2 regions of the Pseudoalteromonas sp. J2K-J979 genome follow, and region 1 is predicted to be linked to the other one. Evidence: riboswitches for the same ligand, from Rfam matches in the RefSeq annotation. Region 1 holds a riboswitch; the other holds the start of a gene.
What was found. A riboswitch is a leader RNA that binds a small molecule or an ion and turns the genes downstream of it on or off. The one in region 1 is predicted to bind lysine.
Positions count from the first base shown of each region.

Region 1 (5,984 bases):
AATATGTCTCTTTAGAAGCGCGTTACCAAAGTGGTGTAAAAGATTATGAGGAAGATGTGATGACTCTTGAAGGAGAAGGTTCATACACCCTTGAAATCGATCGTCAAATAAACCTGTTAGTCAAAGCTTCATACCCAATTTATCAGCACGTACACATATTCGCATTAGCTGGCTACTCAGATACAACAATTACAGACACTCTAAAAACTAAAACACAAAATCCGGCCTCTCCTATCAAAGAAACGTTTGATGGGTTTACTTATGGCCTAGGGGTGAGCTATCAATTTGATCCAAGAGTCTCTGTTGCCATTGAGTATCAAATTTTGCCTGATTATAAAGTAGGTGTAATCATTAACGATGGCCTTCAAACGGTATCGCAAGACTGGTCATCTCTTAATCTTGGTTTTACTTATACATTTTAATACGCTGAAACAGGTTAAGATAAAGGCTTCAGCCTCTCTCAATTAGCCTGATAAATTAGCGTTAAGTCTAAAAAACGAGCCAAGCGGCTCGTTTTTTAGACTTATATAATTGATTATGCTTCGAGCAAACGACGATGAATCGATTGCACCACAGAATCAGATTCCGTTTGTTCAACCAAAAAGCACAAATTATGTTTGCTTGCACCGTGGCAGATCATGCGGATATTAAAATCAGCTAACACTTGCATCAAGTTCATTTCGTGCTGGCGTAATTGAATTTCTGAGCCAACCAACGCGACTAAGGTTAAGTTATTTTCAACCGTCACATGACAAAACTCACTTAAACGTTCAAGACACGCCTGATCAAGCTCAGGACGGCTAGCATTCGGGGCATTGTCTAACGTCAGTGCGACACTGATTTCTGAGGTGGTGACTAAATCCACCGAAATATTCGACTCTGATAGAATCGTAAATACTCGCGCTAGAAAGCCGCTGGCTAACAGCATTTCTGGGCTTTTTAAGGTCAACAAAATTTGATTTTTACGCTGAGTGACCGCACGAATGCCGGGATGCTGCGATTTTTCTTTTTCAATCCATGTGCCACCTTGATGAGGCTCACGGCTAGAACCTACAAACACACTAATTCCCGCACGACTAGCCGGTAAGATGGTCGCAGGATGTAAGACTTTTGCACCAAATGTCGCCATTTCAGCGGCTTCATCAAAACTCAGCTTTGCGATTGGGCGGGCTTTATCACATAAACGCGGATCAGTGCTGAAAATCCCCACCACATCGGTCCAAATATGGACACTTTTTGCAGCAACGGCCTCTGCCAATAAAGCCGCACTGTAATCAGATCCTCCACGACCAAGGGTCGTTGTGCGGCCATGTTGATCAGAACCAATAAATCCTTGTGTCACAATCACTGCATCATCAAGTAACGGAACAAGATGAGCAACCGCAGCTTCACGAGTGGCAGCCACATTCGGTGTTGCTTTACCAAAATGGCCGTCGGTTTTTAACACAGTGCGGACATCAAATCGCTGGGCGCTCACCCCTACATCGCGCAGCACTTGGCTAAATAAACACGATGATAAACGCTCACCAAAGCTAAGTAATTCGTCGTTATGCTGCTCGCTGGTGCTAGTAATCGCGGCGCATTGTTCAAAATCAGCTAAGGTTTGCGAAAACACAGTAGCTAAATCGGCTTCGAGAGTGAGGTGAGCTAAAATAGCCTGTTGAATGGCTAACACGCCTGAAATATGTGTTTGGCGCTCATCAGCTGAAATATTGCTTTGGCTTAACGCGACTAAATGGTTGGTTACGCCTGCACTCGCACTCACAGCCACCACTCGGACATTATTATCGTCATGAATAATTTGCGCACAACGTTGCATCGCGGGGTAATCGGCTAAACTGGTGCCACCAAATTTGGCAACAACATAAGATGAATTCATTGGGTCTCCTTATTTACAAGCAAAGCGAGTAAATGCTACTCAAGGAGAACTGCACGGCAAGGGTACGGAAGGTAATCGATGTAATCCACTGCCAGAAGCTCTCCACCATTAATTGGTGACAGTTCAGAGGATTCAGCCTCTAAAACCGAGAAAATAACACTGCGGTGCGCATTTTCCCTCGGCGAAGGTCCCCCTCGATACATAGTCACTGGACACCGCGTCCTCATATGCACTACCTGGCCTTCGCACCTCTTCTGTTATTGCTTATTTTAAATTTAAATAGGCAATAAAAACCCCACTCGAAAGCGGGGTTTTAAATCTAACGTTTAGACGTCTAGCTGTCAATGATTAATTTATTAAGCAAGCCGACTGATTTTTTAGACCGTCATTAAAAAGCCTGCGTAATATGAACCGATATAACCAATCGTATAAGCAATCAAAAGATACACACTGAGGCGTAAATAACTCACAAATGTCAACTCTTTCACTTTACTCATTGCAATAATACCGGCAGCAGAGCCAATAATCAGCATCGAGCCACCCACGCCCGTTGCATACGTAAAGGTTAACCATTGGCGTGCATCCATGGCAATATCAGCTTTTAATAAAGCAGCGGTAAGCGGCACGTTATCCACAGCGGCAGAGAGTAACCCCATTATATAATTTGCATATTCTGGCGCTAAAATTTCATACAAGAGGGTAAATTGTTTTAACACCCCGACTTCTTTCATCGCGCCGACGAGTAATAAAACCCCGACGAAAAACAATAGTGTGTCGTACTCAATTTCCCTGATGTAATCGATTATTTTTTTGTTTACGTCTTTTTTGCGCATTAAAAACTGTGCTACTAAAAACATTAAACTTAAACCAAATAAAAACGTCAGTAAGGGTGGCACAGAGTACATGACACTCAGCGCCAACGTGCCAAAAATAGTCGAAAGGAAAATCACCGCAATAGTGATATCCGTTTTTTCTATCCGACGATTGGTGTGTTCTTCAAACACCACAATGCCATTCATGCCCACAGATAGCATCGCGGCCAGTGCAATCACGCTGACAATAGCAGGCGCAATCAATAAAAGGAGATGACCAATAGTCACTTTGTCCGCTAAGAAAATCATCAAGGTTGTGACATCACCGGTGATTAACGATACTCCGCCAGAATTCACGGCAAAAATAATTAAGGTGGTGTATTTGATTAATTTTTTACTGTCTAGTTTTAACGACATTACTACCGCTAACGAAATGAGGGTTGCGGTGACATTGTCTGAAATAGACGAAAATACAAAAGCAAACCCCCCCACTAAAAACATCAATTTGCGTTCGCTGATTTGTTTAGGCATCACTCGTTGCACTAAATTTTGAATAAACCCTTTTGAGTTTAAATACGCAACAAAGGTCATCGCAGCCATCAAAAATAACCACAAAGTTGCGATTTCAAGGATGTTGTGATCAAGTTCATGTTGTATAGTTTCAGGGCTTTGGCCATGAATTGGGAAGATAAAAGCGATAATCCAACATAAAGTGCCAAAAAAAAGCGTGGTTTTGGCCTTGTTTACATGGATAATATCCTCTATAACGATAAGCACAAACGCGAGTGCAATTAGCGACAGAATGATACCAGTAACCATTTTTCGTTAACAACCTTTAATAGAAAAGTAAAATATTTGCGTTACAATCAAGCGGCGCGTAGTCTAGCACTTAAAAAGGCATAAAACTACCGCAGTGTACCTACGATCTGAGTCATCGTTATTCAAATTAGAATAGATATTAATCAAGCAGTGGATAGTTATGATCCCACCGAAAAAAATACTCAATATTTTGTCTGAGCATTGGCCTCTAATTGAGACCTTGATCACCCGTTTTAACATGGCCGATTTTAACATCCACGATGTGCAAGCCATCTTAAAAACAAAATACCCGAGCTGGACTGGCGAAAAAATCTTTAAAGAAGCTAATCGCCTCCTCACTCATGATATTGTTATTCCGCTTGCCAAATCTTCCCAGTTAGAACTCAATCGGTCGATCGCAGAATTTGCTCAGTACTTATTACAAGAAGAAAATTTAGGCATCGCTGAAGAAGTACATGTGTTGGTGCGTGATTTAGCCCGATTAGGTCAGCGATTAGCACAAGCAGGTCGTGATGAAGACATCGATGAACTTCGCCGTTATGCTCGTATTATGGATGAACGGGTGCGAAAAATAGTGAAGCTGTTTTACCATAACGAAAATGCAATTTTAAACATCGTCGAACAAGCCAAAGCTGATGAATCACATCGTTCGTTAGCCAAGCGCTATCAAGCGGTCATCGAAGCTTTTGATCAATATATTGAACCTATGCTCGAAATGATCGATATTGGAGGTGAATTCAAAGCTTGTTTTACCACCATTGAAACGCATATCAGTGATTTACTCGAACAAATCAGCCTGACGGGTAAATTATTTAGTGAAAAACGTCAACTTGAGCAATTACGAACGCGCATTTTAGATATGCACCTCAGTGGCCGTGAAAGCTTACGCAAAAGTGCTGATATGTTAATGCCCTTACGTGAAGAACTCCGTCGTAATACCTTGTTAACCCGCCAAGCAGCCAAAGTGCTCGGCGTGATCCGCAAACAAGGGGTGGATGCAACACTCTGTCATAGCCAACCTCATATTACGTCCGACCAACAAAAGTTTTCACTCGGACAGGCCCATCAGATGGTTGCCTATATGGCCCACATCGCGCAATTTGAACAAGATGAGTATCAATTGCCCGATCAGTCTCATGTGCCCGCCTTTATAAATCCAAATACTCCTGAATACAGTGCGGTCAAAACACGTTTTAATGCTCACCTGGCTCTATCCGGTGACACTGCGCACCCGCACAATATAATCAACTGGCTCGACACCGCCTACCCGGCCCTTGAAGCAGATGAAATACTTTTTCTGTATCAAAAATTAGCCAATGACGACCAGTTACACGTCGCCCATAGTGACGATGCCACCATTATTACCCTTGCCGATACACAATTTAAACTTCACCCGTATCAGGCCACTTTAAAAACTAATTAATATGACACAGATAAATTTAGCTGAACTTTCAGAGCTACAAACCATTAATAAAAAACTCGTCAGTGGTTACCATATCAGTGAGCAAGATCTGCAACTATGGCAACAGTTAGATCATTGCTACGAGCAATACACCGCGCTGTTTGAAGCCCTTGGCCATCAATTGATTAAAGATGGTCGCGGTTTTTATTACCTCGAAATCGAAGACAGCACGCCAAACATGGGCAAAATATCACGCGCCTTTGCTTTAACGACCTATGTACTCATCGAACATTTTGCCAACCAAGGTAAAGATCCCCTTCGCGCCCTCTTCGAACAGGTTTGTGATCTTGAGCTGATGCAAACTTTAGTGCAAAACAATAAACACTTGTTCGATCAACTGGAAATATTCTCTGGCTCTGACTTACGAAAAGATGTGTTTATGCGCATGAACCGCTTTGGCTTAGCTAAAGAAGTTGAACAAGGCTTTTTAGTGCAAACGCCCATTCATCGCTACCTCGATGCGTTAATGGCGATTAATCATTTTGACGCCGAGGAGGAGCAATAATGGAACAATTATTCGGCTTAACTAAATTAGCTCTGCTTAACACGGCAGGCTATGCAAAATGTGTTATTCCCCTTGATAAAAGCAGCTCAATTTGTGCGCCAAACAATACCGGTAAAAGCTCAGTGATAAACGCGTTACAGTTTCCACTGATCAACGATTTACGCCTCACTGAGTGGGATGGCCACGATTTAGAAGAAACCAGAAAGTTCTATTTTAGTTCGGATCAATCGTATATTTTACTCGAGGCTGAACTCCCTCATGGCCCAGTGGTGATTGGAGTGGCAGGCCTTGGAAAAATAGCCGGCTTTGCCCATCAGTTTTTTTGCTATAACGGCAAACTCAATATTACCGACTACACCCAAGGCAAAACCATCGTTAAATACACGCAGCTATTTAATCATTTAAAGTCACTGAGTTATTCCCCGTTTGAATTAAAAGCCCAAGAACTCAATGCACTCCTCACTGGCGGTGCCAGTCCGTTTGATAGTGAAATCAGCCTCAAAATGA
Region 1 covers NZ_CM200281.1:1,405,027-1,411,010, reverse strand. The annotation lists gene AC3KVK_RS06615 (porin family protein) at 1-422, shown strand, start outside; gene lysC (lysine-sensitive aspartokinase 3) at 536-1,879, opposite strand; lysine riboswitch at 1,967-2,141, opposite strand; gene nhaD (sodium:proton antiporter NhaD) at 2,257-3,510, opposite strand; gene AC3KVK_RS06600 (MksB family condensin complex protein) at 3,671-4,933, shown strand; gene AC3KVK_RS06595 (condensin complex protein MksE) at 4,935-5,477, shown strand; gene AC3KVK_RS06590 (Mks condensin complex protein MksF) at 5,477-5,984, shown strand, end outside.

Region 2 (5,984 bases), 1.0 Mb from region 1:
ATGGCCGCGAACATGAGTGCTCAAAAAGCTCATTAACGTAATACCTCTTCTAGCGCTAATGATGCATTTGATTGCTCGTCGCGGTATTTAACGATCAAGGCACATGACATGCTTAATCCTTGGCTGCGACCCCATTCGCTAGAAGCTGGGCGAGATCCTGGGACAACAATTGCATATTCTGGAATGGGCTCACCGCGTTCAAGTTGGCGCTCATTCACGCAATCATAGACAGGGATAGTGGCAGATAAACGGACGCCCGGAGCGAGAACCGCACCTTTTTTAACCACGACACCTTCAACGATGACACAACCAGCTCCAATAAACGCATCATCTTCAATCACGACAGGGCTAGCACCCACAGGCTCAAGTACCCCACCCAATTGCACTGCAGCACTAAGATGAACATTTTTACCAACTTGTGCACATGAGCCCACTAAGGCGTGACTATCGACCATGGTACCGCTATCGATGTATGCACCGATGTTGACGTAGGCTGGTGGCATAATAATTGTACCTGAGGCGACATAAGCACCAGGGCGAACACTGGTTCCGCCGGGGACCATGCGCACACCGTCTTCTGCGGAAAAACCACGCACAGCGAGGTTATCTTTATCAACAAAGCCACCCGGGAACTCGATGTTAGTGCCATTTTTAAAGACGTCTAGAATGCCTTTTTTCACTTCAACATTGGCATGCCAATTGCCATTTTCATCTTGTGTTGCGGCACGAACCGTACCTGCTTCTAAATTTTGTAATAATGCTAACCAGCTCATGACTCATCCTGTTTAGTTAAAAGTTAAAATAGTGTGATTGGCAGCTTCAATGGCTGCATGATCAGTTAATTCTGTGTGCGTTAAAGGCGGGCGTAAGTCAGGGCAGTCTATCCGCCCTTGCTTATGCATGAGCACTTTAACGGGAATAGGGTTGGCGACTGCAAACAGGCTGCTTATTGCGAGTGACCATTGGCTAAATAAATTGGGATATGTGCCCGCGAGTGAGCGGCGAACAAACTCAGCAGTTTGACGAGGCCAAGCATTGGCCGCGACAGATACAAGACCTTTTGCTCCGGCTTGAGCAAAATAAGGCATGAGCGCATCATCACCACTGTAAATCGCAAGCTCTGGTGCAATCGAGCGAAACGCTTCAAATTTGGCGATGTCACCACTGGCTTCTTTCATCGCCCATAACGTTGAATGGTGGCTTAAATTTGCCAGTACTTGCGGATCGATAGCGACGGCACTGCGACCTGGCACGTTGTATAACATACATGGGTGAGCAGCTTTCGTTAGTAAAGTATCAAACCACTGTGTTTGGCCTTTAACCCCAGGTTTTGCATACAAAGGTGAGCCAAGTAAGTAGGCATGGATAGGCATGTCATTACAAAATTCAAGCCATTGCACTTGTTGCTTTAAATTAAAGCCCCCGACAGCAACCATCAGAGGGACGCTTGGGGCCAAGTCACACACAAAACGGACGATTTCTTGTTGTTCATCTAGAGTGAGAGCAAGTCCTTCGCCGGTACTTCCAAGTAATAAAATACCGTTATTTGCTTGATTTTGTTCTGCAACAAGCTGTGCCAAGCCATTAAAATCAATGGTATCTTGCTCTGTAAATGGCGTAATTAACGCCGTCCATAATGGATATTCAGATAAATCGAATTGTTGGATCATCTCTACCGAACTCATAACACGTCGATAGGATGCAAATGATGAGAAGTCATATCGCTATCGAACATATAAAATTCGAAGAGCGAATGGACTTAAAGAAAATAAAGCGAATGGCCTTATTTTTCTAAGACCAGAAGCTCTCCACCAAACATACAACAGCGTCGCTGTTATTGGTGACAGTCGCTGGGATTCAGCCCAGTCGCCCGAAATAGTATTGCAGCAAACAATACGCATTCTCGGCGTTAATTCCCCTCATATACGGTCAACGGAGTTTGCTCTCCTCGCGTGTATTACCTGAATAACGCACCTCTTCTAGCCCTAAAGTACCTGCGATTTGATTCAGCAAATACTTTGAAATAGGGTGTATGACGTAAATTGAACCATTTTAGCCGTCTATATGTCAATAATGTTTTGTTAAATTTTATGCAATACCAGGAGTATTAGCGCATTACTATAGGAGAATTGTCACAAATAAAATGCTAATTATAGAAATTAAAATTATTAAAATTAGTGTGTTAGTTGTTTAGATTTAAACTTTTTGATGTGGTAATAAAAAAAGCGGCTAAAGCCGCTTTTTTTACATTTTATTAAGGAGGAGTTAGTGACGAACTCGAATATCACCGACACCAACTTCGAGGTTTAATGTGAACTCGCCTTGACCACGGTATTCAATTTCAGAGCTAACTATCTTACGGCTCTCTTTAATCTCATTAACTAAACCTGTTACACGAGTATCGCCCACACCTGAGTCTAAATCGATACGTTTAAAGTCATTTAATACGGTTTCAACACGGATAGAGCCGACACCTACTTCGATATCCGCAGAGTTTGCCAGTTTGTTTACTTCGATGCTACCCACGCCTAAATTAATGTCTAGTGCGGCAGTGCGTGGAACGCGAAGAATCCACTCTTGCTGAAGATCATCTTCATCGATTTCAAGCTTGATTCTATTGTCGGTCACTTTTTTCGCTAATGTGATCTTTGATAAGTCTTGGCTTGAGGAAAACCAACCATTTTTTTTAGGTTTGATGTCTATCTCAACTTCGAGCTGGTTACTGTCAGTGACTTCAATTTCGAGACTGCCAACAGGAAAGTTAATATGCAAACTTTGTTGTTCAGTCATAGTGAAATTTTCACTGATCCGTTTCTCGCCATCAGCCATAGCAGCAGAAGCAAATAAAATGGAGGCGATTGCGATGATATGTGTGGCTAGTTTCATGAGTGTCTTCCTGAGTCATTGTTTGTTGTTATTTATTTAGACGCAACACCGGTTTAAAAAGGTTTAAATAAATTTAAAAAAATTATTGTATATTGAATTCAATTTTGCGTGTAACATAAAATTAATCTATTTACACTGTTGCTGTAAGGAGTGTGAATGATTCACCATTTATACAACTATAGAATAAATAATTCTAGTTTTGTGGTTTAAACCCTCTTTAGTGAATTTTTTTTTCAAAGTTTTGTTTTTATTTGGATTGAATTTATGGTTGACTTGCAAGGGCGAAAAGGTTACTAATAAAAAGGTAATCAACGCAGGTGATGATACCCTGCTTAATATAATGAATTTTGGTTAACAATTTAATGTTTAAAAACACACTTTCTCTAGTCCTAATTATTATCAGCGTGGTGATTATTATCACCGCGGGGGCGAGTTAGTGTCTAAGTAAAATTGCTTAACTACCAACCCTCCGCACTGAAAAGTTCGGGGGGTTTTTTGTTTCTAGGTGTTGTGAAAAATTAGTAAAAATTAAAGGGTTAAATACAATGACAGGCGCGCAGTTATTAATAGAGTTACTAGCCAAGCATGGCGTTAATGAGGTTTTTGGTTATCCGGGTGGAGCAATCATGCCTATTTATGACGCCCTGTATGGTGCGCCAATCAAACATTATTTAACCCGTCATGAGCAAGGGGCCGGATTTGCTGCTGTCGGTTTTGCTCGTAGTACTGGAAAATTAGGGGTGTGTTTTGCCACATCAGGGCCTGGTGCAACTAATTTAATTACTTCCCTTGCGGATGCCATGATGGACTCCGTGCCGTTACTAGCCATCACAGGTCAGGTGCCGACCGCCGCGATAGGTTCGGATGCATTTCAAGAAATTGATGTCTTAGGCATGTCACTATCATGTACGAAGCACAGCTATTTAGTTGAACGCCCTGAAGATTTGGCGGAAATATTACAAGAAGCCATCCATGTTGCACAATCTGGACGCCCAGGCCCCGTTTTAGTGGATATCCCTAAAGACATTCAATTAGCTCAGGTGCCATTTCATCCATGGCTTGCCGCTGATGATTACAAGCCGACTGTCAGTATGAGTGAGGTGAAAAAAGCCAATCATTTGTTAGCAAACGCAGAAAAGCCAGTTGCTTACATTGGTGGAGGGGTGCAATCGGCAGAGGCGCAATCACATTTGATGGAGTTTTTAACGCGGACTCAAATGCCAGCTGTGTCAACATTAAAAGCGTTAGGGTCGGTGTTACCGGAATATCCTTTGGATATGGGCTTGCTTGGGATGCATGGTGGCCAAGCTGCCAACTTTGCAGTGCAAGAGTGTGATGTTTTAGTTTGTATCGGGGCGCGTTTTGACGATCGTGTCACCGGAAACTTAGCAAAGTTTGCCGCTAAAGCGAAAGTAATTCATCTTGATATTGATGCAGCCGAAGTCGGTAAGCGTAAGCCCGTTGCGGCCTCACTGGTGGCAGATCTAAAAGATTCATTACCTCACTTAGCTACCCCTGTAACCAAGTCTGCATGGCAGCTTCATTGCCAACAGATGATGAAAGAGTATGCGTGGCGTTATGATTATCCAGGTGAGAAAGTGTTCGCCCCATATCTGCTCAACATGCTCAGTAAGATGATGCCTGAAACGGGTGTTGTCTGTTGTGATGTAGGCCAGCATCAAATGTGGGTAGCGCAGCATATGAAATTTAGCCATCCAAGTAATCACTTGAGCAGTGGGGGAGCGGGTACGATGGGATTTGGTTTGCCAGCTGCTATCGGCGCTCAAATTGCCCGTCCAAATGATTTTGTGATCACAGTCTCGGGTGATGGTTCGATCATGATGAATATTCAAGAGCTTGCCACTATTAGGCGTAATAATTTGCCGGTCAAAATACTTATCCTTGATAACCAGCGTTTAGGTATGGTGCGTCAGTGGCAACAGCTATTTTTTGATGGTCGTTACAGTGAAACAAACTTATCTGATAATCCTGACTTTGTTGCGTTAGCTGCGGTCTTTGGGATCCCAGGGCAAACAATCACTCATGCCAATGAGGTTGATGCCGCGCTTGAGAAGCTAGTCAATTCTGATGGCCCGTATATTTTACACGCATGTATAGATGATAAAGAAAATGTCTGGCCATTGGTTCCGCCAGGTGCAAGCAATGAACAAATGATGACAGAGGTGCAATCATGAAACACTATTTACAAGTCGAATTGAAAAACCAAAGTGTTGCAGTTGAGCGTTTTTTGCGGGTCACTCGACACCGAGGATTTGCTCTGACTCATATGCAACTCGAAGCAAAAGATGAACGTTACTTAGTCAATTTCACTGTTGATAGTGATCGCCCAATTCACTTATTAACACAGCAGCTTAATAAGCTGATTGATGTCAGTTTTGTTGAACAACAACTCCAACAGCAAGCGGGTTAACTCATCGCTTATTTTTAATTTTACCGGTTTGCCGGATATTTGATTAACAGGAAAGCCTTTATGTCACAGCAGTCAGAATTCATTTGGTTAAATGGCAAGATGATCCCTTATGAGCAGGCCACGACTCACGTACTGAGTCATGCGATTCATTATGGAAGTTCAGTTTTTGAGGGGATCCGTGCATACGATACACCAAACGGGCCCGCTATTTTTCGCTTAACTGACCATATGAAGCGTATGTATGATTCAGCTAAAATTTACCGCATGGAAATTCCTTATCCGTTAGAAGAGTTAATTCAAGCTTGTAAAGATGCAGTCGCTAAAAATGGTTTTAAAGATGCGTACCTTCGCCCTTTTGCCTATTTAGGTCATGTAGGGCTAGGGCTTAACCCGAAATCACATATTGCCGATGTCTCTGTTGCTGCGATGCAATGGGGGGCATATTTAGGTGAAGATAGCCTTGCTGAAGGTGTGGATGTCTGTATTTCGTCATGGAACCGCTTAGCCCCGAATACCATGCCAACCGCCGCTAAAGCGGGCGGGAATTACTTATCTTCTCAATTGATATCAGGTGAAGCTAAGCGTAATGGTTATGTAGAGGGAATAGCCCTTGATACAAACGGCATGCTGAGCGAGGGAGCAGGTGAAAATTTATTTGTCGTTAAAA
Region 2 covers NZ_CM200281.1:367,361-373,344, forward strand. The annotation lists gene AC3KVK_RS01745 (PLP-dependent decarboxylase) at 1-33, opposite strand, end outside; gene AC3KVK_RS01750 (2,3,4,5-tetrahydropyridine-2,6-dicarboxylate N-succinyltransferase) at 33-773, opposite strand; gene dapA (4-hydroxy-tetrahydrodipicolinate synthase) at 786-1,670, opposite strand; lysine riboswitch at 1,794-1,987, opposite strand; gene AC3KVK_RS01760 (toast rack family protein) at 2,266-2,886, opposite strand; gene ilvG (acetolactate synthase 2 catalytic subunit) at 3,432-5,081, shown strand; gene ilvM (acetolactate synthase 2 small subunit) at 5,078-5,317, shown strand; gene AC3KVK_RS01775 (branched-chain amino acid transaminase) at 5,378-5,984, shown strand, end outside.
Region 2: another riboswitch for lysine. It lies ahead of dapA (4-hydroxy-tetrahydrodipicolinate synthase); the one in region 1 lies ahead of lysC (lysine-sensitive aspartokinase 3).